Regions from separate parts of the Sodalis sp. RH24 genome, predicted to be linked through region 2. Evidence: riboswitches for the same ligand, from Rfam matches in the RefSeq annotation. Region 2 holds a riboswitch; each other region holds the start of a gene.
The links. A riboswitch is a leader RNA that binds a small molecule or an ion and turns the genes downstream of it on or off. The one in region 2 is predicted to bind thiamine pyrophosphate.
Positions count from the first base shown of each region.

Region 1: linked by a shared signal. The riboswitch ahead of thiM (hydroxyethylthiazole kinase) and the one ahead of thiB (thiamine ABC transporter substrate binding subunit) in region 2 are both predicted to bind thiamine pyrophosphate.
Region 3: linked by a shared signal. The riboswitch ahead of thiC (phosphomethylpyrimidine synthase ThiC) and the one ahead of thiB (thiamine ABC transporter substrate binding subunit) in region 2 are both predicted to bind thiamine pyrophosphate.

Region 1 is NZ_CP178729.1:5,055,870-5,065,652, forward strand. It holds gene ACL2XG_RS22990 (TetR/AcrR family transcriptional regulator) at 1-15, shown strand, start outside; gene ACL2XG_RS22995 (SDR family oxidoreductase) at 42-935, opposite strand; gene ACL2XG_RS23000 (quinone oxidoreductase family protein) at 1,058-2,011, opposite strand; gene ACL2XG_RS23005 (N-acetyltransferase family protein) at 2,214-2,660, opposite strand; gene ACL2XG_RS23010 (helix-turn-helix transcriptional regulator) at 3,085-3,816, shown strand; gene ACL2XG_RS23015 (hypothetical protein) at 4,120-4,341, shown strand; TPP riboswitch at 4,462-4,562, shown strand; gene thiM (hydroxyethylthiazole kinase) at 4,602-5,396, shown strand; gene thiD (bifunctional hydroxymethylpyrimidine kinase/phosphomethylpyrimidine kinase) at 5,393-6,196, shown strand; gene ACL2XG_RS23030 (hypothetical protein) at 6,143-7,057, opposite strand; gene yegS (lipid kinase YegS) at 7,189-8,088, opposite strand; gene yegQ (tRNA 5-hydroxyuridine modification protein YegQ) at 8,341-9,729, opposite strand.
Region 2 is NZ_CP178729.1:2,504,191-2,513,973, reverse strand. It holds gene thiQ (thiamine ABC transporter ATP-binding protein ThiQ) at 790-1,527, opposite strand; gene thiP (thiamine/thiamine pyrophosphate ABC transporter permease ThiP) at 1,511-3,100, opposite strand; gene thiB (thiamine ABC transporter substrate binding subunit) at 3,111-4,091, opposite strand; TPP riboswitch at 4,138-4,255, opposite strand; gene sgrR (HTH-type transcriptional regulator SgrR) at 4,306-5,985, opposite strand; gene sgrT (glucose uptake inhibitor SgrT) at 6,081-6,254, shown strand; gene leuD (3-isopropylmalate dehydratase small subunit) at 6,973-7,575, opposite strand; gene leuC (3-isopropylmalate dehydratase large subunit) at 7,588-8,988, opposite strand; gene leuB (3-isopropylmalate dehydrogenase) at 8,994-9,783, opposite strand, start outside.
Region 3 is NZ_CP178729.1:3,300,532-3,310,314, forward strand. It holds gene purH (bifunctional phosphoribosylaminoimidazolecarboxamide formyltransferase/IMP cyclohydrolase) at 1-267, shown strand, start outside; gene purD (phosphoribosylamine--glycine ligase) at 283-1,566, shown strand; gene ACL2XG_RS14985 (DUF1481 domain-containing protein) at 1,648-2,319, opposite strand; gene hupA (nucleoid-associated protein HU-alpha) at 2,360-2,632, opposite strand; gene ACL2XG_RS14995 (YjaG family protein) at 2,823-3,413, opposite strand; gene nfi (deoxyribonuclease V) at 3,472-4,167, opposite strand; gene hemE (uroporphyrinogen decarboxylase) at 4,194-5,258, opposite strand; gene nudC (NAD(+) diphosphatase) at 5,276-6,079, opposite strand; gene rsd (sigma D regulator) at 6,172-6,693, shown strand; TPP riboswitch at 6,738-6,851, shown strand; gene thiC (phosphomethylpyrimidine synthase ThiC) at 6,951-8,873, shown strand; gene thiE (thiamine phosphate synthase) at 8,870-9,520, shown strand; gene ACL2XG_RS15030 (HesA/MoeB/ThiF family protein) at 9,513-9,783, shown strand, end outside.

The sequences.
Region 1 (9,783 bases), 2.6 Mb from region 2:
CCGGCTTCTTCCTGATCACCGGCCGAAAACCGCCGTGCCGGTCAGGAAAAATAGCGTGGGTGGTCGAGATCGGCAATCAGTCCAGGCTGCTCCGGCCGCCAGCCCAGCTGTTCGCGGGTCTGCCGGCTCAGGGCCGGGCTGTTAAGCGCGGCGAAGTGCGCGAACCAACCGAAGTGTGCGGCGGCTTCACCGGCGGTCTTGGCGACGACCGGCAGGCCCAGGCGGCGGCCGATAACCTCGGCGATCGCGCGAAACGGCACCCCTTCTTCTGCGACGGCATGATAGCGGGCGCCCGCAGCGCCTTGTTCAAGCACCAGCCGGAACAAACGCGCCGCGTCGAGCCGGTGCACGGCGGGCCAAAGATTAAGGCCCTCGTCCACATACGCTGAAACGCCCCGTTCGCGCGCGATGCCGATCAGCAGCGGCACAAAGCCATGATCGCCCTCACCATGGACCGAAGGCGGCAGGCGTACCAGCGAGACGCGCACGCCCTGCGCCGCCAGCGCGGCCACCGCGTTATCCGAGGCGACCCGGGGTATCGCATCGGGGCCGGCCGCCGGGACATCGTCCTCGGTGGCGCTACGGCCGAGCGACATCAGCCCGGTGGCGGAGGTGACCACCAGGGGGCGGCCACTGCCGGAGACCGCGGCGCCGAGCGCCTCGATGGCGCGCCGGTCTATCACGCAATTTTCCTTCATTTTGGTGAAGTCGTGGATAAAGGCGGTATGAATGACGCCGTCGGACAGGGACGCCCCGGCGCGCAGGCTGTCCAGATCTTCCAGGCTGCCGCGATGCGCCTGGGCGCCGGCGGCGATAAGCGACCCGGCGGAGGCCTCCGAGCGGGCGAGACCGAGCACCTGATGGCCGGCGGCGATCAGTTCCCTGACAATGGCGGAGCCGATAAACCCCGTAGCGCCGGTAACAAAGACACGCATGATAGCTTCTCCAGAGAGGTATGGGCGAAGAGCTACTATCGGCTTTCCGGCCGTAGGGGTAAAGTAGTGACGTTATACGGGTATATCGACTAACAGGTTCGGCAATGACCCTGAACGGGCTTTCAGGGCCGCAATACGATGCGCGCGCCGTCGTTATCAGCGGCCCAGGCCCGCGCGACCTCCGCCAGCGGCATGGATTGCGCCGCGATGGCAAAACCGGCCTCCGGGGCCGCCGCCAGCACGCCCTGGATGGCCGCCAGCATGCGCGGAAACGGCACGCTGCCGATGCCGCTGCCCATCAGCTGCAATGCGGACGACCGCAACGCCGCCCCCGGCAGGGTGATATCGGCCCCGCTTAACGAGCCGATTTGCACAAAACGAATCGGTACGCCCTCAGGACCGGCCTTGGCGGCGGCGATGGCCAGCGTTTGCGCGCTAACCCCCCATAAATAATCCAGCACGATATCGACGCCCTGGCGAAATTCGTGCGTAAAGGCCTGCTCCTGGGCGTTCAAATTCTGGACCAGCGGAATCGTCACGTCGGCGCCAAGACGGCGGAGATCGCCGAACGATGCGGTCCGGCGTCCCGTCGCAATGATTTTCCCGGCGCCGAGATGCCGGGCAATCTGGATTGCCAGGCGGCCGGACGTGCCGGCGGCGCCGTTAATCAGCACCGTTTCACCCCCGCGCAGCCGGGCGCGTTCCACCAGGGCCGCCCATGACGACATGCCCGGTATGGCCATGGCGGCGGCGGAAACCTCGTCCAGGTCGTCCGGCAGGGCGATGCAATGGCCCGCGTCCACCAGGCATTGCTCGGCCATGGCGCCGTAAGGCTGCACCGGCAACAGAAAATAGACGCGCCGGCCGTCTTGCGTGATGCCGGTGCCATCGATGCCGGGAATAAACGGCAGCGCGCTGTCGGCGCTGTAATGCGCGCCCGACGCGCGATTCCTGGTGATGTGGCTCAGCGACGACGCGCTGACGCGGATCAGGCTTTTGCCCGGCGCGGGCGCTGGTTCACTGAAGTCTCCGTAGACGGGGGGCTGGCCCGCCGTTGTTACGATCGCTGCTTTCATTCCGTTTCACCCCTGGGCGCGAATCCGGCCATCCCCGATGGCAACCGGGTTCAAATGGATAATATGTGTATTATGCACATACATGGCCGCCAGGAAAAGCCGCACAGAAGAATAAATCGTCACGGCAACAGACGCCCGCGCATCGTCCTGTAACCCCAAGACGGGGGCAGCGGCCACGAAAACGCGGCGCGGGCGCGCCTGGCTACTGCTGCCGGATCCTGCGGTGCATCAGATAATATTTGCCGTGCTCGGAAACACCGGATGAGATAATCGTCCAGCCGTGACGCAGATAGAATTGCTGCGCACCCACATTCTCCTGCAGGCATTTAAGCGCCATGGTGCCGCGGCAGAGCGGATAGCACGCCGTCAGCAGCGCGGTGGCTACCCCGCGGCGCTGCCAGGCAGGATCGACAAACAAATTATGCAAAAAGCTGTCCGGCAGCCAAAGCGAGGCAAAACCGGCAATATGGCCCTGTATTTCGGCGACGATGATCTTTTCATCGAACGTGGCGCCGTCAAAATCCTCCAGCCGCCACTGACGGTTATCAAGCCAGGTCCAGCCGGTCTTGCGTGCCGACAGATAGAGAGTACGCAGAAAAGGACGATCCGCTTCCCGGTAATCCCTGACAACCACATCCTCTTTTTTCATCTTAAACCTTAGTTAACTTATTGATTTGTTACCTTCTCAGTATCAAGTTTAACTTATAGATGGAATAAATAATATTGTGCTTATTATTTCCAGGCGGTAAAGGATGCGGTGCCGGCGCGGTGCGGTCCGCCGGCAGGCGATCGCGATTATTATCCGGTCGCATCTAGCTGAAGCTTAAACTAGATTAATATAAACGCGGGATGCCGCTGAGGATACACCGTCTTAAACACCGGTATGAGGGTGGCGCAAGCCCTGGGCGGCAGTCATTAACGCCGCAATGATTGATAAAACTGTTAGAGGTTGCATCCATAGCCTGCCTCTTATATTATCCAAAATCCCACCGGTATTACATGTTGAAACTGCTCTTTATTACCCCTTATGGATAATAAATGATGAGTGTTAGTTAATATGGCAGGCATATTTTATGGAAAAACCCTTAGAGAATAATCAAGATTTCTTTATCCAAACGATGAAAATAGAAATCAAACTTTATCTTCAGCAGATATTCAAGAACGCCAACGCGTTCTGTTTTGCCTACTTTATGATGAATAAAAGCGATAACTTCCCAGCCTATATAATATCCGACTACCCCAGCGGCTGGCTGAATCAATACCGCAGTTACGGTTATCAAAAAATCGACCCGGTGATGCTCATCGCCTGCCGGAAATTCACCCCTTTTTTTTGGCCTGATAATCCGTCGATAATACAAGAGCATAGCTTTTTCAGGCTGTCAAAATATTACCGGCTTGACAGCGGCTACACTTTTACGTTGCATGATTGCGATAACAACCTGGCTACATTAAGCATCAGCAACCGCCAGGGAAAGGAGGACTTTTATCATTTTATTGAGCAAAACAAAGAAAGACTGCAGATGCTGCTGATTAGCACTCATGATAAGGTATTGAACTTTATGCAAAATACGTTGCCCAACGCCACGTCCCATGGCGAGAGATCACACGTCCAGGCGCTGTCTCCCCGGGAAAAAGAAGTATTATTCTGGGCCAGTGTCGGAAAAACCTATGGCGAGGTCGCGACCATCCTGGCAATACGCGAGGGAACGGTAAAATTTCATATCAGAAATATTATTGATAAGCTAGGCGTTACGAATGCAAAACATGCCATCAGCCGGGCCACGGAACTTAAATTATTTGGTTAACTATCCATTTATCATTTCGCGCAACGTGATCACAACCCTGTCCATCTGTGGGAGTTTTATTATGCTGTCGGCTTAAAATGGACAGCGTTGCCAATATATTTGCAATCATTTATATAGTGTTTAAGATGCAGGCGTTGCCGCGAGAAATTTGATGCTATCATTGCCCGGTGATTCTTCTGGCTGTTGAAGGTAGGCATGATTAGATTCTGTCTTTTTAATTTATTAGCTTTGTTTTCATTAACGGCATATTCCTCTGAGCATCTCCATAAAATAATTTTAATCGATCTCATGAATAATAAGCCAATGTTTTGTCATGCTGAGCCCCGTTGGCGCTTTTCCCCGCCGATAAAAGACGATCTCTGGCTGGCCGGGCGGTTGAGCGCGCTGGCCGAGGCGGGATTTGCCCGCCTGGAGGGGGCCGGGGAGAGTGCGCAGTGGTGGTTGACGTCCACCGGCGCCACGGGTGCGCAATTCTGCGGGGACGCTTGTTACGGCCGGATGTTGGTCAGTCCCCAGCGGCCCTGATCATCGCCTTATTATTAAGTCTGCTGATAATTGTGTTTATGAGATCGACGCCGGCGGAGGGACCAGGCTCCGCCGGCAAACTCACCATTGATCTTTTCTCCCGCCCGCCGGATAATCATGCCACTTGACTCGGGGTGTCCGCCGCTGTGCGCCGGACTGAGATTTTACCCGTATGACCTGATCTGGATAATGCCAGCGTAGGGAAGTCACGGCCTGTTGTCCCGCCGGGTCCGTCTTCCTCAGCGCCGGCTGGGAGCGCTATGATTACCGAACCTGCCGAACTGCCCGGCTTAGCCGCCGCGTCTTCCCTTACCCTGCTGCGCCAGCGCAAGCCATTAGTCCATTGTATGACCAATGACGTGGTACAGGCGTTTACCGCCAATGCGCTCCTGGCCGTCGGCGCCGCCCCGGCCATGGTGATCGAACCCTGTGAGGCGGTTCAGTTCGCCGCCATGGCCGATGCGCTGCTGGTGAATATCGGCACGCTGACCGCGCCGCGGGCCGAGGCGATGATGGCCGCCATTACGTCGGCCAATCAGGCCGGCACGCCATGGGTGCTGGATCCGGTGGCCGTGGGCGCATTAACCTTCCGTACTGAATTCGCCCGGGGCGTATTGCCGTTAAAACCCGCCGCCATTCGCGCCAATGCCTCGGAAATCCTGGCGCTGGCCGGGCAGCCGGCCCTGGGCCGCGGCGTGGACAGCGCCGACGACTCCCGCCTCGCCCTGCCTTTTGCCCGCCGGCTGGCCGCGGACTATGGCACCCTGGTCGCGGTTACCGGCCGGGTGGACTTTATCACCGACGGCGATCGGGTCTGGTCCGTGACCGACGGCGACGCCATGATGACGCGCGTCACCGGTACTGGCTGCGCCTTATCGGCCGTGGCGGCGGCGTTTTGCGCCCTGCCGGGCGATCGGTTGCAGCATCTGGCCGCCGCCTGCAGGATCATGGCGCTGGCCGGGCGGTTAACCGCCCGGGACGCGGCGGGTCCGGGCAGCTTTGCCGTCGGCTTCCTCGACCGGCTGTACGGCCTGCAGGAGGAGGATATACCATGAAGCGCTGCCATAACCTGCTCAGTATCGCCGGCACCGATCCCAGCGGCGGCGCCGGTATCCAGGCTGATTTAAAAACCTTCTCGGCGCTTGGCGCCTATGGCGCCACGGTCATCACCGCGCTGGTGGCGCAAAATACCCGCGGCGTGCAGTCCATCTATCCTATCAGCGCTGAATTCGTCGCCGCCCAGCTGGATTCCGTGCTCGGTGACCTGCGTATCGACAGCGCTAAAATCGGCATGCTCGGGCAGGCGGACATCGTGCGGACGGTGGCGGCAAAACTGCGGCAATATCCCATACCCTATGTGGTGCTCGATACCGTGATGGTGGCGAAAAGCGGCGATTTCCTGCTGTCGCCGGATGCCGTGAGCGCCGTGCGGGATGTCTTATTGCCGCTGGCGTCCATCATCACCCCTAATTTGCCGGAAGCGGCGGCGCTGCTGGGCTGCCGCGCCGCCGCCAGCGAGGAGGAAATGCGCCGGCAGGGCCGGGAACTCCTGGCCTACGGCTGCCAGGCGGTGGTGATGAAGGGCGGCCACCTGCATGGCGACTCCAGTCCCGACTGGCTTATCACCGCCACGGACGAACGGCGTTTCGACGCCGTCAGGGTGAACACCCGGCATACCCATGGCACCGGTTGCACGCTCTCCGCCGCGCTGGCGGCCCTGCGTCCGCTGCATGACGACTGGGCGCAAACGCTCGCGGCGGCCAAAGCCTGGCTGCAGCAGGCGCTGCTGCATGCGGATGATCTACAGGTCGGGCAGGGGATCGGGCCGGTCCATCATTTCCACCAGTGGTGGTGACATTCCGGTGAGAATGCCCTGGGCAAAGTTAAGCAGCGAGCGGGCGTCGTGCAGATGTCGGGCGTCGAAGGCGTTGAGCAAATAACTGTTCTCGCCGCGGTGCGGGCGGATGCGCAATGACGGCAGGGGAGTGCCGCCCCGGTATTCCGGTACCGCCGTATAGATATACCCCGGCTGCATCTGGTTGTCTTCATCGCGCCATAATAATTGCAGCGCCGGATAAGGGCCGAGACAGCGGCCGATAAAGACATTCCCGGCCCAGAAACCTTCGTACTCGCCGTCTTTTTGCAGTCGTTTTTCGCTGAACACCGGCGCGTTGATCAAGCCTGATAGCGTGTCGGGCGTTAACGTCTGCAGCAACTGATGCCACAGCGGATTGCCGTTTTCCAACTGCCAGCAGGCCATGCCGATATAGTCGTTAAGCGCCTGCCAGTCCTGCTCCAGCATGCGCTTGACAGGCTTATCGGTCATATTGCGAAACTGCATCAGCGGGCTGACCATATCGCCCAGCGTATTGTAGGTAATCAGCGTCATGGTGCGCGGATTGCGGCGCAGCGACAGCCAAAGGATTAATTTCGGGATGCGGAACTCAATGGATTGCACGCTGAGCCGGTACTGGTTCTCTTTGGTCAACACAAAACCGTTGGAGGTGCCGCGCTTTTCGCGGTAGTTATGGATAACCACCACGCTGTGGGGCCCCATCCAGCCGGTAATATAATGTTCTTTGTCACTCTGGGTGACTTTCATATCCTCGACCATGTCGCACAGGCTTTTTTCCGTCAGCGTCTCCAGGGGATGGGCTTCCCCGGCGCTGTAGTAAAGCGTTTGCGGCGCGGGCAGGGCGGGTGAAAATGCTTGCATGATAACTTCCTGAAACAGCTACATAGCCTATAGATTACCCTAAGTTGTTATACAAATTCTTGCGCGTGTCGTCCCGGACTGTCGAAAATGTGCGTAAGATCAAATCACTGGCGGCGACATGGCCGGTTCCCCTAGGCCAGCAGCGGACAAAGGGGCGGCAGACGGCATGCCAGCGCCGCCGGCAAGATGGTAATCAGGAATTTTTTTCCCTTCAGCGGCTCACCGTCGAGGTTGAAGGTGACCTCATGCGGCGCCTCGATTTCAAGCCAGGGCAGAGAAGCGGCGATGACATGGGGGTTTTGCTCATCGCTGGTCAGGCTGTTGAGGAGGATCGGCAGCAGCGCCTCCGAGGCGAAAACGCGCAGCTGCAGCAGGCCGTCGTTGATCAGCGCGTCCGGGCAAAGCGCCTGCCCGCCGCCGGCCTGGCGGCCGTTGCCGATACCGATAACCAGCGCCTCGCCCGCCCAGTTAAAGCCCGGGCCGCGGATTGCGCAGCTGTCGGCTTTCAGGGTATCCATGCGCAGCAGGCCATGGATAAAATAGGACGCGCCGCCCAGGGCGGATTTCAGCTTGGCCGGCGTCTCGGCGGTGATGCGGGTGCCGAAGCCGCCGGTGGCCATATTGATGAAATAACGATCGTGATTAACCTGGGCGATGTCGATATCCACCGCCTTGCCGTTAATGGCCAGCATCAGCGCTTTATCCAGCTCCTGGGGAATGGCGCAGCTGAGGGCAAAATCGTTGGCGGTGCCCAGCGGCAGGATACCCAGGCAAGGGCGGCGCGCCGCCGGCAGCAGCGCCAGGGCGCTGGCGATTTCGTTAATGGTGCCGTCGCCGCCGCCGGCGATGACCGTGTCCACCCGCAGGCGAACGGCTTCCTCGACGTAGCGCTGCGCGTCTCCATGCTCCCAGGTAACGCGCACGTGCAGCGGAAAACCGGCTTCGCGTTGCTGCTCCACCGCCAGTCTGAGCTCTTCGTTACCCGCGCTTTTGCCGTTCACGATAAGCAGTGAGGCGGGAGTGGTTGCCATGGCTGATTGCATCAATGCCTTTCCTTGAAGTAGGGGTTTTCATACAGAAATGATAATGCGTCATGAAGGGGCTTTTCGCCAAATAAAAAGCCAGCTCAAGGGAGGATGAGCTGGCGAAAGAGGTGGTTCCTGGTGAGGCTGGGTCATTGTTTTGCATTTTGATTCAGCAAGCGCATTATACGCTTTGCCCCCGGTACGTATTGTGACCCAATTCTAATTTCCGGATGACCAATGCTGAATTTCGTTGAACGATCAGCCCGCGGTGCTGTCCGCCGCCGCGATGCTGCCGTGCGGATTACGCGTGGTGGTGCCCGGCAGGTTTCGCAACAATATGGCGAAGCGCACGTCGATAGCCTCCGGGATCGGCAGGTAGACCCTATGGCCGTTGCCCGGCGCCACGTCGGCGTCGGCGCCTTTGCCGGTGACGATGCGTTCCAGGGTAAAGCTGATATTGCCTTGTGGGGTCATCAGTTCCACGCTGTCGCCGCGGGAGAATTTGTTTTTCACGTCCACTTCGGCCAGCCCGTCGCGCCGGGCGCCGGTAAATTCGCCGACGAACTGCTGGCGGTCTGAAACAGAATAACCGTAATCGTAATTCTGCTGATCCTCATGGACATGGCGGCGCAGGAAGCCTTCGGTATAACCCCGGTGCGCCAGGCCCTCAAGCGTTTTGAGCAGGGAGACGTCAAACGGCTTGCCGGCTACGGCGTCGTCAATCGCCCGGCGATAGACCTGGGCGGTGCGCGCGCAATAATAAAAAGATTTGGTGCGGCCTTCTATTTTCAGGGAATGCACGCCCATCGCCGTCAGGCGTTCCACGTGCGCGACGGCGCGCAGATCCTTTGAATTCATGATATAGGTGCCGTGTTCATCCTCGAACGCGCTCATATATTCGCCGGGGCGCTGGGCCTCTTCCAGCATGAACACCTTGCCGGTCGGCGCGCCAATGCCGAGCGTCGGCTCAACCTGGGTAACGGCGATCGGCTCATGCTGATGAACGATATTGCCTACCTCGTCTTCCTTGCCCTCCTGCACGTTATATTCCCAGCGACAGGCATTGGTGCAGGCGCCCTGGTTGGGGTCGCGCTTATTGAGGTATCCCGACAGCAGGCAGCGGCCGGAATAGGCCATGCACAGGGCGCCGTGGACAAACACTTCCAGCTCGATTTCCGGTACCTGCGCCCGGATTTCCGCAATCTCCTCCAGCGACAGTTCCCGGGAAAGGATCACCCGGGTCAGTCCGGCCTGCTGCCAGAATTTTACCGTTGCCCAGTTTACCGCGTTGGCCTGGACCGACAGATGGATGGGTATGGCCGGAAACGCCTGGCGCACCAGCATAATCAGGCCGGGATCGGACATGATCAGCGCGTCGGGACCCATCTCGACCACCGGCGTGAGATCGCGGATAAAGGTTTTCAGCTTGGCGTTGTGCGGGGCGATATTCACCACCACATAGAATTTCTTACCCAGGCTATGGGCTTCCTGAATGCCCGCGGACAGGTTTTCGTGATTGAATTCGTTATTGCGTACCCGCAGGCTATAGCGCGGCTGGCCGGCATAGACCGCGTCGGCGCCGTAGGCAAAAGCGTAACGCATATTTTTTAACGAACCGGCGGGTGAGAGTAATTCCGGAGTAAACATGATAAATCTCGTCTGATGTCAAGTCAGGCTGCCCCTGCGGGGGCAGTGCAGCAC
Region 2 (9,783 bases):
AACTCTAATTGCAATAAATCAAACAACATTCTCAAATAATAGTGTGAAGCAAGTCAATATTTATTCTAATGTTAAATTATCTTAACTTTAAAATGCTATTTATAAGTAATTTCTTATTTTTCATTAAATTCAAAGAAAAAAACATGGATAATAATAAAAAAAAGCTTATGTGTGGCGAAAAAACGGCGACCAGCAAAAGCGCAGGCCGGTTTTTCTTCCGCCGCGGAGGGACGTAACAGCAGTGGTTGTAAAACGTAATGGGGGGTGGTGTAATATGTTTGACAATATAATCATGATGTTGTGCGCGGGGTATTCAGTGGGGTGATACCGGGATGGGGCCGGATGGCGGCTTTTTGGCGTGAAAGGCCAGCATCCCAACTCCCTTATAGGCGGGCTGAAACGCTGGCGATAAAAATCACTACTCGTAAATTGCGGGCATTACCAGGCGGCATGCGAAAACGCATGACGCTTTTCTGCCGTATCTTGATTATTTTATATATGAGTTTCCCCAGCATTGACGATAAGCTGTTTACAAATACGTTCATTAGTACAACATAATTAAAATGCTATTACTGCCGATGCCTGTAACCACTGGGGTGCAACAATAAGCCCTTACCAATGGATGCTCTGCGGCATTTCCAGGCGGCATTTAATTCTATCTCATAATAGTAACAATTTATTTGGCAAAATGTGAATCGGCTCAAGAATGCTATTTTTGGCTATTTGCCGCGATCTTATTCCAGCACGAGAAGCCATCGCGTCATTATGCGGCGCCGGGCATCGGTGATGTTAATCCTCTCCGGCCAACCGCGGGCTCGGGTCCGGCGCGTGCGGCGCAATACCCAGGACGGCGGCTTCGCCGGCTTCGCCGCTCGCCAGGCGCGCGGTCGGGCCGTCGTAATAAATGCGGCCATCGACAATCAGCAGGGTGCGCGGCGCGATGCGCACGGCGTCATCCAGGTTGTGCGATACCATTAACAGGGTCAGGCCGCGGCTGGCGCACACGTCGTCCACCCGTTGCAGCATATCGACACGCAAGGCGGGGTCGAGCGCGGAAAACGGCTCATCAAGCAGCAGGATGGGGCGGTCGCGCACCAGACAACGCGCCAGGGCCGCCCGCTGCCGTTGCCCGCCGGACAGTTGCCCCGGCAGGCGGTCCAGCAGTTTCTCCAGCCCTACCTGTGCCGCCACCGCATTTAACGCTTCCCGTTGCGCCGGAGTCAACGCCAACCCCGGATGCAGCCCAAGGCCGATGTTTTCCGCCACCGTCAGGTGAGCGAACAGGTTATGCTCCTGGAACAGCATGGAGACGGGGCGCCGGGCGGGCGGGGTGGCACTGTGATCCTGGCCGTTTAACCACAGGCTGCCGCTGTGCAGGGGCAGAAAACCGGCTATCAGGTTGAGCAGGGTGCTTTTGCCGGCGCCGCTGGGGCCCAGGACGGCGACCTTTTCTCCCGCCGCCAGCCGCAGGTCAAAACGCATCGGCAAATGTTGGTAAAGATAGGTCGCTTTATCCAGTCTTATCATGCAGCCCCGTGAGTTTCTCGATTAGCGTAAATAGTAAAAAGCACAGCGCCAATAGGAACAGCGCGGTAACGGCCCCGTCCTCGCTGCGATAAGCGCCGATTTGCTGGTAAAGATAGAGCGGCAGGGTCCGGAAATGTTCATTGCCGAACAACGCTACCACGCCAAAATCACCCAGCGACAGGATAGAGGCGAATGCCATGGCGCGGCCAATCGGCTGGCGCAGCGCGCGCCATTCCACCCAATGTAGCCGCGTCAGGCCGCGCATATCCAGGGACAGGCATAAACGATAATACCTTTCCGCCAGGTCCAGCATCGGCGTTTCCAGAATTTTCAGGGCGTAGGGAATGGCCATCAGCGCATTGGTCAGTATGACCAATGCATAGGGGGAACGGGGCAATCCCAGGGTATGGGTGGCGATCAGGAAGAAACCCGTGGCCAGCACAATGCCCGGCATCGCCAGGATCAGCATGCCGCTAAGATCGAGCAGCTGCGCGGACCAGGGACGTTGACGCAGCCTCAGCTCGCGGCTGCTCCATAGCAGCATCAGCGTTAGCGCCACGCACAGCAGGCCCGCGCCCAGGGCAATGCGCAGCGACGTCAGTAATGCCGACCACAGCGCCGGCTGCGACAGGACCCGCGCCATGCCCGTATTGACACCGCCGGCCACCACGGCCAGCAGGGGCGGCGCCAGCAGCGCCAGCGCCAGGACAATAACCAGCGCGTCGGTCAAACGGCGCGCCAGATTATCGCCGGGATTGCGCCACTGGGAAAAATGCGTCGCGCCGACGGGAAACGCGCGGGTCAGCCCTTGGCTGGACAAGACCAGCCCCAGGCAACAGATCATTTGCACCAGGGCCAGCAGCGCCGCGCGGCCGGGATCGTAGTCATAGCTTAAGGCCTGGTAAATCGCCAGCTCAATGGTGGTCGCCCGCGGTCCGCCGCCCAGCGACAGCACCGTGGCAAAACTGGCGAAACACAGCATAAATATCAGCGCCGCCGCAGGCAGCAGTTGACGGCGCAGATAAGGCCACTCAAGAATGCGGAAGAAATGCCAGCCCGCCATGTCCAGCTGCGCGGCCAGCTGGCGCTGCTCCACCGGAATGCCTTCCAGCGCCTGCAACAACAGGCGGGTGGCCAACGGCAGGTTAAAAAATACATGGGCCAGCAGGATCCCCCGCAGGCCGTAGGGTGAAAAACCGTAGGGAATATGCAGCCAGAGGCATAGCTGCGCCAGCCAGCCGTGGCGACCATACACGCTCAGGATGCCGAACACGGCCACCAGCACCGGCAGCACCAGCGTCATGGCGCAAAAGCGCAGCAACAGCAGGCGTCCCGGAAACCGCCGGCGGTAAAGCGCCCGCGCCAAAAAAACGGCGGGCAGCACCGATAGCAGCGCCGACAGCAGCGCCTGCCAAAAGGTAAAACGCAGGACATGCCACAGATAGCTGTCCGACAGCACGTCGCGCCATTGGAGCGTCGGCGCGTTCAGCCACAAGGCGCCGACCGCCGTCAGGGCCACGGCCGTCAGCATCAGCGCGGCCAGCAGTCCCGGCCATAACCAGCGCGGTATCATCGGCCAGGCATCATTGGCTGACGGAACGCAACCAATCCTGGGTCCACGCGCCGCGTTTGGCCGCCACGTCATCCGCGCTGAAATTCAGCGTCTTGGCCGGCAATACGTCAAAGCCGGCCGGCAGCGCGGTTTTGATCACCGGATACATCCAGTTGCCTGTGGGAATGGTCTGCTGGAAAGCCGGGGAAACGACAAAACGCATAAACTGCTGCGCCAACTGCGGATTTTTACTGGCGGCTAATTGTCCGGCCACCTCGACCTGGAGATAGTGGCCTTCGCTGAAGGTCGCCGCCGCATAGTTATCCTTCTTTTCCTCGTTGATATGATAGGCCGGCGACGTGGTATAGCTGAGCACCATGTCCGCTTCTCCTTTCAGGAATAAGCCATAGGCTTCGCTCCAGCCCTTGGGCACGGTAACGGTTTTTTTCGCCAGCCGTTGCCAGGCCTGGGGCGCTTTATCGCCATATACCTGCTGCACCCAGAGCAATAAGCCCAGTCCCGGGGTACTGGTGCGCGGATCTTCGTAAATGATTTTCAGCGCCTGCGGCCCGTCTATCAGCTCATGCAGGCTTTTGGGCGGATTTTTCAGCTTGTTCTTGTCATAGACAAACGCAAAATACCCGTAATCAAAAGGCAGGAAGATGGGATCATGCCACGCCTGCGGCAAGATCAGATGAGCGGTATCGACGTTATGCGCCGTAAAGAGATGCGTATCCTGCGCGGGCTTAAGCAGGTTGTTATCCAGGCCCAGCACCACATCCGCGTCGCTGTTCTTGCCTTCGATGCGCAGACGGTTGAGCAGGGCGACGCCATCTTCCTGCACGACATATTTCAGCTCGCAGCCACAGTCTTTTTCAAAGGCGGTTTTTATCGCCGGCCCCGGGCCCCATTCGGAGGCAAAGGAATCATAGGTATAAACCGTCAGGACGGGTTTTGCCAACGCCGGGGCGGCGGCGAGCAATAGCAGGCAGGGTAACCATTTTTTCAACACTTTGCGCTCCTGGAAAAAAAAGGCGGCAAAGGCGTTTGAGGCGGCAGCGGGACGCACTCTCAAATCCCTTCGCCGGTATTAGCCGGATCAGGTTCGACGGGTATACTCTCAGCTTGCGCGCCGGCTAACGCTATGCCGGACGCTTCGCACCCCGTTGAGAACAGATGCAAGTGTAATGGTTTTATCCCTGGCTTAACAGCCTGTCTTACGTGTCTTATGTGTCTTGCGGGTCTTGCGGGTCCGGCGGGGCGAACCAGGCGGATTTGAAATCAAACCATCCCAGCGTATTCATCCTGACCCCGCGCATGCTGCGCTGGCCCTGTAGAATCAGCCAATGATGGAACAGCGGGTGCAGGCGATGGCCGGTGATAAGCGATTGGCACCATTGCGCCATGGACAGGCCCTTGCCGCGCCATTTCTCCAGCGCGTCGTTAAGGTCGGCCGGCAGGCAATGATGCATCAGCGGCATCTCGTAAAAGCTGGCGAACAGGGAATAATCCAGCGGCAGGTAAAAATTAGCGCTGCCGAGCCATAAATCGCTCTCGGCCTCACCGTTATGCCAGGCGGCATAATCCACGGTATTGATCACCAGCGCGATGTCCTGCCGGGCCAGCACCGCACCGAGCGCGCGGCAAAGATCATCGAATTCCGAATGGGCGCGATAAACCGTCAGGGTGATGCTGCGCAGCTCCGCGGGCCTTGGCCGCGGTTGCGCGACCCGGCTATGGCGCCAGCGCGGCAGGATACCGTAGGCCGGCGACCAGTAATGCTGGTAGGCCGATCCCGCCTCGGTCAGCATGGCGATGGGATCGATATTTTCACTCAGCCAGCGGCGGGTATCATCGTTTTGCATCAGCGGCGAACGGGCATCAAACAGCAGGAAATAGCAGCCTTCCTCCAGCCGGGTTTCCAATTGACCCGGGGTGCTGTTATCCGCCTGGAGCTGGACGCCGGAATAGCTCAGCTCGGCGGTGAGTTCCGGCAAGATCCAGATATTCACTTCATCAATCAGTGCGCGATAGCCGAAATAATCATCAAAGGCGCGAATCTTCAATAAGCTTTCCCGGTTGTCGATCACCGCATAGGGTCCGGTGCCGACGGGACGGCGGACGAAGTCCGGCATCGTCTCCCATTCCTGCGGCAAAATCATGGCCGGCACGCTGCCCAATAGCCAGGGCAGCCAGTCGTCCGCGGCGGTCAGGGCGACATCAACGGTATTGGGGATGGCGGACGAGACAGCTTTTATATGGCAAAACAGCGGATTTCCCCGCAGGCGCAGCAGCGAGCTGCACACATCCTGCGGCGTCAGTTCCCGCCCATGATGAAAATGGATCGCCGGACGCAGGTAAAAGCGCCATAACAACGGCGAAATTTGCTGCCAATGATGGGCGAGGTCCGCTTCCAGTTCCCCATTTTCCTCATTTATTTTGGTCAGGCCGCTGAAAATCTGCCGCACGATGTGGTTCTCAGAACGCCGCAAAGGGCTGCCGGGCAGCAGGTTCAGCAGCGGGCGATAATACAGTACCCGCAATATGTGCTTGCCCTGGCGGAAGCTGCGGCCCAGATGGGAAAGCAGCATCTGGCGTACCCTGTCCTTATCGCCCACCAGTTGGACCAACTGCTCGATGCGATCCTGCTCCAGCAGATCCTCCGCCCGCTGCTGTTGCAACGCCAGGCCGGTATAGTGAAAGGTCAGCTGCGAGCGCTTGCCGCGCCCGGCTGTCGCCTGCCACTGCAGCCAGCCCATTTCCTGCATGGTTTTCAGCAGCGTACGCACATGCCGGCGCGTACAGCTCAGCGCCTGCGCCAGTTCGTTCAGGGTGGTTTCCTGTGTCTTGCCCTGGCAGCTTTGCCACAGGCGGATAAATTGTTGCTGCAGGCGTGGCGAGGACATAAAAGAGGAACACTCCTTAAAAAGTCATCTGTTTTTCTTCCGGTATCTTAAGCCGATACTGGTCGTGTCGAAAGGGCAGAATAGGGATTGTAACGATGAAAATAGCCAATTTGCGCCGGTTTTATCAGCATTATTTTACCGCCATTTGCGGGCGCGGCGTGATCCGTCCCGACAGGGGCCGCAGCGGACAGCGTATGGCGCTGTTGTTACAGGTAACCCAATGGCATATAGACTCCCAGTCCGAGGAAGAATACCGGGAGTGGATGTGATGTCTCGTGGCGGGGGGTGATATAAAAGTCCTGCGGTATTTTCGCTTGCCGTAAGTTTGGTTTTATATGTTGAGCCGGGCGCTGGCAAGCGACAAGGGGATGGCAGTCGCGCCATCCCCTTGACCCCGCGCTCCCGGCAGATCGCGCGCCGCAAGCGGTACCTTCCTGCGCCGGATCCACCTTTTCGCACCGGCCCGTACGCGCTCCCGGCGCGAACGGGCCTCTCGCCGCGTCCTGCGGCTCGTGCCGGTGGAACCGGCTCCGTCAGCGCGCTCAATGCCGGCCAAAGGGCCGCTCCCCTTATCACCGGCGTTCACATTCCAGGCATTTAAGTTACCGGCGTACAAATTCCCGGCATTTAAGTTACCGGCGTACAAATTCCCGGCGTTCAAATAAAGACTTTTTAATTACAGACGTTGGTTTTGACGTTGTACCGGCATAAAGTGCGCTGGCGGCACAATGCCCGGCTGGATGAGCCGCCGGGAGCGGCGAAAGCTAAGGGTCGCGCCGGGAGCGCGTCCCGTGCGGTCCATAAGACGGGATATTGTGACGTTAGGGACCGCGCAGCGGCGCACGATCTGCCGGAAGCCCGGGAGTCAAGAGGGATGGGCTAGCATCCCTCTTGTCGCTTGCCTGCACTAGGCAACAGGGAACGCCGCTGCTAGCGGCAAGAGAAACCTGCTCCCAGCGTACCCACGCCGTCGCCAGCAATCGACACTTAGTGCAAAAACGCCGGCTGGCTCGCCTCATAATCCGCAATCGCGCCTTCATGCTGCAACGTCAGTCCGATACTGTCCAGCCCGTTGATCATGCAATGCTTGCGAAACGCATCGATCTCGAACGGATAGCTCTTCTCGCCGGCAATGACCCGCTGGTGTTCCAAATCCACCGTGAAGGTGATGCCTTCATTGGCCGCGACCAGGAGGAACAGTTCATCCACCTGCTGCGGCGACAACGTAATGGGCAGCAGTTGGCTGTTAAAGCTGTTGCCGTAAAAAATATCGGCAAAGCTTGGCGCGATGATCGCCTGAAAGCCGTAATCGGCCAACGCCCAAGGCGCATGTTCACGCGACGAGCCGCAGCCGAAGTTTTCCCGCGCCAGTAAAATGCTGGCGCCGCGAAAGCGCGGTTTATTCAGCACAAAGTCGGGATTGGGCACCTTGCCGGCGTCGTCGAGAAAACGCCAGTCGTTAAACAGATGCTGGCCGAAACCGGTGCGGGTGACCTTTTGTAAAAACTGTTTCGGAATAATGGCGTCGGTATCCACGTTAGCGGCATCCAACGGCGCCACCAGCCCGGTATGTTGGGTAAATTTTGCCATAAAACTGTCTCCTTAATTCAATTCGCGAATGTCGGCAAAATGACCGGTAACCGCCGCCGCCGCCGCCATGGCCGGACTGACCAGATGAGTTCTGCCGCCGCGACCCTGGCGCCCTTCGAAATTACGATTGCTGGTGGATGCGCAACGCTCGCCTGGGTTAAGACGATCGTTATTCATGGCCAGGCACATGGAGCAGCCGGGTAAACGCCATTCAAAGCCGGCGTCCAAAAAGATTTTGTCCAGGCCTTCGGCTTCCGCCTGGGCCTTGACCGGTCCGGAACCCGGCACCACGATGGCCTGTACGCCGGTGGCGACGCGGCGCCCCTTGGCTACGGCGGCGGCCGCGCGTAAATCCTCGATGCGCGAGTTGGTGCAGGAACCGATAAACACTTTATCGATAGCCACGTCGGTCAGGCGGATGCCGGGCTGCAAATCCATATAAGCCAGCGCCTTGGCGGCGGAGTTGCGTTCCGCCGGATCGCTGAACGAGTCGGGCGACGGGATTATCTGGTTAATGGCAATCACCTGACCCGGATTGGTACCCCAGGTGACCTGCGGAGCGATATCGTCGGCGCGCAGGGTGACCACGCTATCGAAGACCGCGTCGTCGTCGGACTTCAGGGTATTCCAGTAGGCGACCGCCTGCAGCCAGTTATCGCTTTTCGGCGCGAACTGGCGGCCCTGCAGATAGGCGTAAGTCGTGTCGTCCGGCGCCACCAGACCGGCCTTGGCGCCCATTTCTATCGCCATATTGCACAGCGTCATGCGGCCTTCCATGCTCAGGGAGGTGATCGCCTCGCCGCAGAATTCCACCACATGGCCGGTACCGCCGGCGGAGCCGGTTTTACCGATGACCGCCAGCACGATATCCTTGGCGGTAATGCCGGGGGCGGCGCGGCCGGTAACCTCAATCTTCATGGTCTTGGCCCGGCCCTGTTTCAGGGTCTGGGTGGCCAGCACGTGCTCCACTTCCGAGGTGCCGATGCCGAAGGCCAGCGCGCCGAAGGCGCCGTGGGTGGCGGTATGGGAATCGCCGCAGACGATGGTCATGCCCGGCAGCGTCATGCCCTGCTCGGGACCGATCACATGTACGATGCCCTGGTAGGGATGGTTCAGGTCATACAGCTGGACGCCGAATTCCGCGCAGTTTTTTATCAGTTCCTGCATCTGGATACGGGCCATCTCGCCGCTGGCGTTAATGTCCCTGGTTTGGGTGGAGACATTATGGTCCATGGTGGCAAAGGTTTTTGACGGCTGGCGCACGGGACGGCCCATGGCGCGCAGGCCGTCGAACGCCTGCGGCGACGTCACCTCATGCACCAGGTGACGATCGATATACAATAAAGGCGTTTCTTCCGGCGCTTCGTAGACGACGTGCGCATCATATAATTTTTGATATAACGACTTGCCCATACTCTTCATGCCCCCTGGGTAATATAACCGGCGATAATACTGCCCATCTCATCGGTGCCGACCGCGGCGCCGCTGCCTGCCAGATCGGCGGTACGGTGTCCGGCTTCCAGCGCCTGGTTGACCGCCCGTTCAACGGCGGCGGCGGCTTCATCCAGGCCCAGGCTGTAGCGCAGCAACAGCGCGGTGGACAGGATTTGCGCCACCGGGTTGGCCAGGTTCTTGCCGGCGATATCCGGCGCCGAACCGCCCGCGGGCTCGTAGAGACCGAAGCCTTGTTCATTGAGGCTGGCGGAGGGCAGCATGCCCATCGAGCCGGTGATCATGGCGCATTCATCGGACAGGATGTCGCCGAACAGATTGGAGCACAGCAGCACGTCAAACTGGGACGGGTCCTTGATCAACTGCATGGTGGCGTTATCGATATATAAATGCGCCAACGCCACGTCCGGATAATCCTGGGCGATTTCAGTGACGATTTCGCGCCACATAATCGAGCTTTGCAGCACGTTGGCTTTATCGATCGAGGTCACTTTGCCGCGGCGCTTGCGGGCGGATTCAAAGGCGATGCGGGCGATGCGCTCGATTTCAAAGCGGTGATAGACCTCGGTATCGAACGCGCGCTCATGCATGCCGCTGCCTTCCCTGCCTTTCGGCTGGCCGAAATAGATGCCGCCGGTCAGCTCGCGTACGCACAGGATATCAAACCCGCGGGCGGCGATATCGGCGCGCAGCGGACAGAAATCCTCCAGACCCGGATACAGCCGCGCCGGACGCAGGTTGCTGAACAGTTTGAAG
Region 3 (9,783 bases), 800 kb from region 2:
GGTATCGGGGCGGGCCAGATGAGCCGCGTTTATTCGGCGAAAATCGCCGGCATCAAGGCGGCGGACGAAGGGCTGGACGTGCGCGGCTCGGCCATGGCCTCCGATGCGTTTTTCCCGTTTCGCGACGGAATTGACGCGGCGGCGGCGGTCGGCATCAGCTGCGTGATCCAGCCCGGCGGTTCCATTCGCGATGACGAAGTCATTGCCGCGGCCAACGAACATGGCATCGCCATGATCTTTACCGATATGCGTCATTTCCGCCACTAAGCCCAGGAGCGACCAATGAATATCTTAATTATCGGGAACGGCGGCCGCGAGCATGCCCTGGCCTGGAAGGCCGCCCAATCGCCGCTGGCGGATAAAGTCTATGTAGCGCCCGGCAATGCCGGCACCGCCCTCGAACCGGCGCTTGAAAACGTCGACATCGGCCCGACCGATATCCCGGCGCTGGTCGCCTTCGCCCAAAGCCACGCCATCGGCCTGACCATCGTCGGCCCCGAAGCGCCGCTGGTGATGGGCGTGGTGGATGCGTTCCGCTCAGCCGGCCTGCCGGTATTCGGCCCGACCAAAGCGGCGGCGCAGTTGGAAGGCTCGAAGGCGTTTACCAAGGATTTCCTGGCCCGCCACCATATCCCCAGCGCGGAATACGGTAACTTTACCGATATCGACCAGGCGCTGGCCTACGTGCGCAGCAAAGGCGCGCCCATTGTTATCAAAGCGGACGGCCTGGCCGCCGGCAAAGGCGTGATCGTGGCTATGACGCTTGCGCAAGCGGAAGCGGCCATTGAGGATATGCTGGCCGGTAACGCCTTCGGCGATGCCGGGCACCGCATCGTGGTGGAGGAATTCCTGGAAGGCGAGGAAGCCAGCTTTATCGTGATGGTGGACGGCGATCATGTCGTGCCGATGGCCACCAGCCAGGACCATAAACGGGTCGGCGACGGCGATACCGGTCCCAACACGGGCGGCATGGGGGCATATTCCCCCGCCCCGGTGGTTACGGATGAAATCCACCAGCGTGTTATGGATCAGGTTATCTGGCCGACGGTGCGCGGCATGGCGTCGGAAGGGAATATCTATACCGGCTTTTTATATGCCGGACTGATGATCAACGCTGATGGCCAGCCAAAGGTGATTGAATTTAACTGCCGCTTCGGCGATCCGGAAACCCAGCCCATCATGCTGCGCATGCGTTCCGATCTGGTGGCGCTGTGCCTGGCGGCCACCGAAGGGCATCTGGATCGGGAAAGCTCGTTATGGGATGAACGACCGGCCCTGGGTGTGGTCCTGGCCGCCGGCGGCTATCCGGGGGATTACCGCACCGGGGACGAAATCAGCGGCCTGCCGACGGCTGAGACAGCAGGCGAAAAAGTCTTTCATGCCGGCACCTGTCTGGCGGACGGTAAGGTACTGACGCAGGGAGGGCGGGTTTTGTGCGTTACCGCGCTGGGCGAAACGGTGGCGGATGCTCAGGCCAGGGCCTATCGCGCGGCGAAGTCTATTCGCTGGCAGGACAGTTTCTGCCGGTCGGATATCGGCTATCGCGCGATCCAACGCGAGCAATAATCCTGTCATCATCTGGTGTCGCGCATTCATGACGTTGGGCAATGCGCGGCGCCCTGTCGATGTTGGCTTGCAGGCGGGTGACTACAACTCGCTTTTTTTAGGTTGCCAGTGGCAGAAGTCTTCATTGGCGACCAGTAACAGCTGCGTCCCTTCCGGTGCCTCCAGCCAGGCGATGCCCAGTTGTCCGGTGGAATGTTGGGCGCGCGCCGCAATCCACGAGGCCGAGCGCTGGTCAAAATCAGGCCGCGCCGTTTTGCCGTCGCAGGTGGCTATCACGCCGTCGCGCCATATCCCCTGCATCAGCTTTACCTGTCCGGCACGTAGCGTGCTGCTGACATCCAGCAGTCGCCTGGCTTCAAACTGATACAACGCCAGTTCGTCATCACTGAGTTTTTCACGCAGCCCATCGCGCTGACGCTGCATATAGCTGGGATTACCCTGATCGTCAAAGCGGATTTGCACGGTTTGCGGATGTGCGCCGTTTTGCGTCCGGTTAATCTGGCGCACGTCGTCATGGAGGAATTGATAGCGGGTAATGATGGTATTTTCGCCCTGATAGGGGCTGTAGACGCTGACGATATTGACCGTTTGCTGTGCCGCGTCGTCTTTACGCCATAAGCGCATGGCGCCCCGATCGGCGACATAACCGCTGGCGGTGAACGCAGGCGGCGCCTTGGAATGCGAACCGCATGCCGTGAGGAGACAGGCCAGCAGCCCGAGCCAACCGCACCGGCGCAAAAACAAAAGGGGCACGGTTGCCCCTATGCTTAATCTTTTCACCAACACACGGTGGTTACTTAACAGCGTCTTTCAGAGCCTTGCCAGAAACAAATGCCGGAACATTGGCCGCGGCGATTTTGATTTCTTTACCGGTCTGAGGATTACGGCCAGTGCGTTCGTTGCGATGATTAATTTTGAAAGTACCGAAACCAACCAATTGTACTGCATCACCCTCTTTAAGAGACTCGGTAATTGCTGCCAAAGTGGATTCCAGAGCCGACTTCGCCTGCGCCTTCGAAAGATCGGCCTTATCAGCAATTACATCAATCAGTTGAGTCTTGTTCATATGTTATCCTTACAGTGTGTTTATCGCTTGCTAAGCATCGAGTACGACGGATAAGCCGGAATACGGCACTCTCCTGCAAACACGCACCGATAGCCACTTTTTTTATGCCCCCCCAAATGTAGACCAGACGGGGTGCAGATGTGAAGTATTAAGACATGGCAAAACAGGTCTTAAATCACGTTTTATTGCCTTATTGCTGTAAAATTATTCCAATATTGCTAATTCCGGCTTCGCGCAGGTCTGCGCGCAGCCCTTTGATCAATTCTACGTCGCGGTTTTCACAATTAGCTAACAGGCGAAAAATTTCCCACTGAATGTCCCATTCCTCTTCAATCGAGGGCAGGGCATTCAGCTCCTCTTCGGTCATTTCCCGCTCCGCATGGGTCATTTCCAGCATGGCCACGGTGCGGATAGAGGTTTCGCTGACGGTGACGGCATGCTCCAGCGTTTCACCGCTCAGCCGCGAGTGCAATAATTCACTCAGGGCCACACAGGCATCAATCGCCGGATAAACGCCGTAAAAATCGTAATCATCCGCTGCGGGAATGCATTCTTCCAGCTTTTCCAATTGTAAATCAAAATTGACCTTAGCATCTTTAACAACCTGTGTCTCCCAAACCAGGTCGAGAATACGCCGGTAGACGGCAGGGTCGCCAAAGCCGGTCTGTACGCAGAACAGTTGATAATTGGGGTACATCCGTTCACACAGCGACGCCATAAAAATGACGTGCTGCCAGGCTTCCTGCTTTTCCAGACGTAAATGTATCGGGTTACGTAACATCGCGCTATTCCATTACTCTTAATCTGCGTCGCAGTGTACCTGAAATTAGCCGGTTACCCTATTCCAGGTCGAAAAAGTCCGGTTCGCCGCGCCCCTGCTCCCACTGTTTAAACGCGGTGCGATTAGAGGCCACCGCATCCGCCCAGCGGGTAGGCTCCGGCAAGCGGTAGCCGCGCATGCATTGTTGTACCCAATACAGGGCAGTGTCCATGCCGACGCGATGGCCGGTGGAGATGAATAAAGGATTGCAGCGGATCTTGCTGCGCCATACCCAGGCAAGCTGTTCGCCTTTATCCATCAGCGGCGCCCTGGCGCCCGCCTCATCGCTCAAGGGCTCAAACCGGCCGCACAGCCGGCGCTTAGCCACGCCGATAGTCGGCTGGTCGACCAACAGGCCAAAATGGCTGGCGACGCCCAGACGGCGCGGGTGGGAAATACCATGGCCATCGACGAACAGCAAATCCGGCCGCTGATTCAGCTGTTCCCAGGCGGCCAGCAGGGCGGGATACTCGCGAAACGACAAAAAACCCGGAATATAAGGCATGGTGGTCGTTACACGGGCAATGCGGTATTCGATAAGCTCCAGCGACGGAAAACGCAGCAGCGCGATAGCCGCGCGGGTAACGTCGCCCCCCTGTTCGAACCCCACATCGGCGCCGGCGATTATCGCGGGCGTGGAAAAAGCGAAATCGTCATGGCGTATGACCCTACTGGCGGTGGCGACCTGCTCGGCGCGCAATGCTGTTATATCCATGTTTTTTCCACCTTTTTCACCAGTCTTTACAGATGATAGGGGCGCGACAGGCGATGCACCGCCTCAACAAAAATGCCCGCATGTGCCGGCGGCACGTCCTGATGGATACCGTGCCCCAGATTGCAGACATGCCCCTCACCCCGGCCGAAACCGGCCAGAATGGACTCCACTTCCTGTTCAATACGCGCCGGCGGCGCGTACAACACCGAAGGATCCATATTGCCCTGCAGCGCGACCTTATCGCCCACGCGACGGCGCGCCGCCTGAATATCGGTGCTCCAGTCCAGGCCCAGCGCATCGCAACCGGTTTGCGCCATGGCTTCAAGCCATTGGCCTCCGCCTTTGGTAAACAGCGTTACCGGCACCCGGCGGCCTTCATGCTCCCGCTGCAGGCCGTCGATGATTTTTTGCATGTAATCAAGGGAAAACTCAAGATAGCCGCTGCCGGTCAGCACGCCGCCCCAGGTATCAAAGATCATCACCGACTGCGCCCCGGCGCGAATCTGGGCGTTCAGGTACAGCGTTACGCTCGCCGCCAGCTTATCGAGCAATAAATGCAGCGTCTGCGGCTCGGCGTACATCATTTGTTTGATTTTAGTGAAGACTTTGCTGGTGCCGCCTTCAACCATATAGGTGGCCAGGGTCCAGGGACTGCCGGAGAAGCCAATCAGCGGCACTTCTCCGCGCAGGTTGCGCCGGATGGTACGTACGGCGTCCATCACATACCCCAGCTCCACCTCCGGATCCGGTATCGGCAACTGCTCCACGTCGGCTTTACAGGTAATCGGACGGGCAAAGCACGGCCCCTCCCCCTGTTCAAAATACAATTCCAGTCCCATGGCGTCGGGAACCGTCAGGATATCCGAAAACAGGATCGCGGCATCAAGCGGAAAACGACGCAACGGCTGCAAGGTCACTTCACAGGCCAGTTCGGCATTCCTGCACAGTGACATAAAATCACCGGCCTCGGCGCGGGTGGCTTTATATTCCGGCAGATAACGCCCGGCCTGGCGCATCATCCATACGGGCGTGACATCAACAGGCTGGCGCAGCAGGGCGCGCAGATAGCGGTCGTTCTTCAGTTCATGCATACAGGATTCCCTTGCAGTTATGAATGGAGTGTAGCATGCGGGCCGTCATTTTCCCGATCGGCGCGGCAGAGCGCGACCGTGTCCTCAATTAAGCGCCTGGCCACGGTGCCGGGCGGCGGCAGCAGGGGCAGCGCGTCATAACGGTACCAGCCGGCATCAAGGATTTCATTATGATCGGGGGTGATTTCGCCGCCGGCGTACTCCGCCATAAACGCCATCATCAGCGAATGCGGGAAAGGCCAGGGCTGCGAGGTGACATAACGGACGTTTTTCACCTTAATCCGCGTCTCCTCCATGACCTCGCGGGCCACGGTCTGCTCCAGGGTTTCCCCCACCTCGGCAAAACCGGCCAGCACCGTGTAAATGCCGCCGCGATGGCGGGTATGCTGGGCCAGCAGGATATCGTCGCCGCGGCGGATCGCCACGATAATACAGGGCGCGATTTGCGGATAATACCGTTCATGGCAATGATCGCACAGGCAGGCCCATTCCCGGTTACTGACGCGCATCTCATGGCCGCAGTAGCCGCAATAGCGATGGGAACGATAAAACTCCGCCAGTTGCACGCCCCGGCCCGCCAGTTGGAACAAGCCTGGGTCGCTATCGATGATCTGGCGCACCGAGCCCATATCCCGGGGCATGGCGTGGCGTACCAGCCAGGCGGGCGACCCCTCCCATTCGCCGATAAGCGTCGCTGTCAATCCTTGAAGTGACCAGGCCGATGCCGTTCCAAATGGCAGTTCCCCCTTGGGTAACCACAATTTGCTGTCCTGGCTGACGATCCACCAGCCATTTTCGCTACCGTTGAGTTCTTGTTCCATTTTAGTTGCACTACCTCTTATTCACTGGCAAGCTAGAAATTAGCTTTAATTGATGAGTAACGCAGCGTTACTTTATTACATCGGAGTCAATCATGCTAAACCAGCTGGACATTCTGGCTCAACGCGTTGGCGGCAGTAACGAACTGATCGATCAGTGGATACTGGCCCGCAGGAAGTTGCTCATTGCGTATTACCATCTCATCGGTCTTAAGCCCAATAAAGAAAAGCATACTCCCCTGGACGAAAACGCGCTGGACGACTTTTGCCATAAACTGGTGGACTACCTTTCCGCCGGCCATTTCCATATCTACGATCGTATCGTTCAGGACGCGGACGATACCAGCAGCAGCAAAAGAATCATCAGTACCCAGTTGTATCCGGCGTTGCAGGAAAATACCAAACAAATCATGGCATTTTATGATAGCCAATTGGAAACGGCCATCGATCATGATAACTGTATGGAGTTCCAACAGGCGCTTTCCGGCGTGGGCGAGGCCCTGGCCACGCGTTTTGCCCTGGAGGACAAACTGATCCAGCAGGCGCTGGAATATAAAGCGGACTACCTGGCCTCGGTGCCGGCCGCCAATAATCCGGACGTATCGCGTCTGGCGTAATTTTGCGGTAAGCAGTAAGTCGTAACCGGTCCTTCACGGGCCGCTATATCTTGTCGGAGTGCCTAGCGCGTACATTACGCCAGGCTGAGACCGTTAATTCGGGATCCGCGGAACCTGATCGGGTTAATACCTGCGAAGGGAACAAGAGTAAAGCAACGCTTTGATTTATAGTCTATTTTTCTAAATTCAAAGCCCGGCCTCATTACTCCCGTAGCGCTCCTGACAAGCAATTTTCCCGTTTATTGTGAGGAATTGCTATGTCGTTATCCAAAACCACCCCTTCCCGCCGTGAGCAGCGCGCCCAGGCGCAGGAATTCATCCATCGTCTGAAAGGCGAAGCCTTCCCCAACTCCCGGCGTATTTATCTCCAGGGCAACAGCGCCGACATCCGGGTGCCGATGCGGGAGATCGCGCTTAGCCCCACGCTTATCGGCGGCAACGGCAAAACGCCGCGCTACGAAGAAAACGAGCCGGTGCCGGTATACGACACCGCCGGACCCTATGGCGATCCGGCGACAGAGATAGACGTGCGCGCCGGCCTTCACCGCCTGCGTTCGGGCTGGATTGAACAGCGCGGGGACAGCGAGGCGTTGAACAGCCTAAGCTCGCGTTATACCGGCGAACGCCGGGCCGACGAGGGCCTGGATGAGGTTCGTTTCGCCCCCAGCCATACGCCGCGGCGCGCCAAACCCGGCCGGCGCGTCACGCAATTGCATTATGCCCGCGCCGGCGTCATTACGCCGGAAATGGAGTTTATCGCCCTGCGGGAAAATATGGGCCGCGAACGCATCCGCGGCGACGTATTGCTGCAACAGCATCCCGGCCAGAGCTTCGGCGCGCATTTGCCGCCGGATATTACCCCGGAGTTCGTGCGCCGGGAAGTGGCCGACGGTCGTGCCATTATCCCCGCCAATATCAACCATCCGGAGTCGGAGCCGATGATTATCGGCCGCAATTTCCTGGTCAAGGTCAACGCCAATATCGGCAACTCGGCCGTCAGTTCATCCATTGAGGAAGAGGTCGAGAAGCTGGTCTGGGCGACCCGTTGGGGAGCGGATACGGTGATGGACCTGTCCACCGGCCGCTATATCCATGAAACCCGCGAGTGGATCCTGCGCAACAGTCCGGTGCCCATCGGCACGGTGCCCATCTACCAGGCGCTGGAAAAAGTCAACGGCGTGGCGGAAAACCTGACCTGGGAATGCTTTCGCGACACCTTGCTCGAGCAGGCGGAACAGGGCGTGGACTATTTTACCATCCATGCCGGCGTGCTGTTGCGTTACGTGCCGATGACCGCCAAACGGTTGACCGGCATCGTGTCGCGCGGCGGATCCATTATGGCCAAATGGTGCCTGTCGCATCACCAGGAAAGCTTCCTCTATGAGCATTTTCGCGATATTTGCCAGATTTGCGCCGACTACGACGTCTCATTATCCCTCGGGGACGGCCTGCGTCCCGGCTCCATCCATGATGCCAACGACGAAGCGCAGTTTGCCGAACTCTATACCCTGGGCGAATTGACCAAAGTTGCCTGGGAGTACGACGTGCAGGTGATGATCGAAGGCCCTGGCCATGTTCCCATGCAGATGATCCGGCGCAACATGACCGAACAGCTGGAGCATTGCCACGAAGCGCCGTTTTATACCCTGGGGCCGCTGACCACCGATATCGCGCCGGGTTACGACCATTTTACCTCCGGCATCGGCGCCGCGCTTATCGGCTGGTTCGGCTGTGCGATGCTGTGCTACGTCACGCCGAAAGAGCATCTGGGCCTGCCGAACAAAGAAGATGTTAAGCAGGGGCTTATTACCTATAAAATCGCCGCTCACGCCGCCGATCTGGCCAAAGGCCATCCCGGGGCGCAAATACGCGATAACGCCATGTCCAAGGCACGCTTTGAATTCCGTTGGGAGGACCAGTTTAATCTGGCCCTGGATCCGGCCACCGCCCGCGCCTATCACGATGAAACGCTGCCGCAGGAATCCGGCAAAGTAGCCCATTTTTGCTCCATGTGCGGTCCGAAATTCTGCTCGATGAAAATCTCCCAGGAGGTCAGGGATTATGCCGCCGCCCAGGCGATTGAGGTACGGGAAAGCGGCATGGCGGAGATGTCGTCGGCGTTTCGCGCCAGCGGCGGGGAAATCTATCTTGCGCCTGAGGATACGGGGGTGGCGAAATGATCGCGCCCGACGCGCCCTTTGCGGCGACCGAGCCCAGGCTCGGGCTCTATCCGGTAGTGGATTCGCTGGCATGGCTGGTCCGGCTGCTGGACGCCGGCGTCGCCACGCTGCAGTTGCGCATCAAGGACCAGCCGGAAGACCGGGTCGAACCGGATATCGAGGCCGCGATTTTGCTGGGACGGAAATACCGCGCCCGGATTTTCATCAACGATTATTGGCGGCTGGCGGTTAAACACGGCGCCTATGGCGTGCACCTGGGACAAGAGGATTTGGCTACGGCGGATTTGGCCGTCATCCAGCGCGCCGGATTGCGACTCGGTCTTTCCACCCACGACGATAGCGAACTGGCCCGCGCTTTGGCGCTACAGCCATCCTATATCGCGCTCGGCCATATCTTCCCTACCCAGACCAAAGCCATGCCGTCACAGCCGCAGGGCCTGGCGGAACTGAAACGCCTGGTGGCCGGCATGCCCGGCATCTCCACCGTGGCCATCGGCGGTATTGGTATCGATCGGGTGGACGACGTGCTGCGCTGCGGCGTCGGCAGCATCGCGGTGGTCAGCGCCATCACCAAGGCCGCCGACTGGCGGCAGGCGACCGCCACGTTATTGCGGAAAATCGAAGGCCGGGAGGTGCGCAATGCTTAGCGACCAGGCTTTTTTGCGCTACAGCCGCCAATTGCTGCTGGAGGAGATAGGCCCCGGAGGCCAGGAGCATCTGAGCGCAGCAACCGTGCTGATCGCCGGACTGGGCGGCCTGGGTTCGCCGGCGGCGCTCTATCTTGCCGCCGCCGGGGTCGGCACGCTGCTGCTGGCCGACGACGATAAACTGGACGTGAGCAATCTCCAGCGCCAAATCCTTTATCGCACCGGGGATATCGCCCGGCCCAAGGCGGCGGCGGCGCTACGGC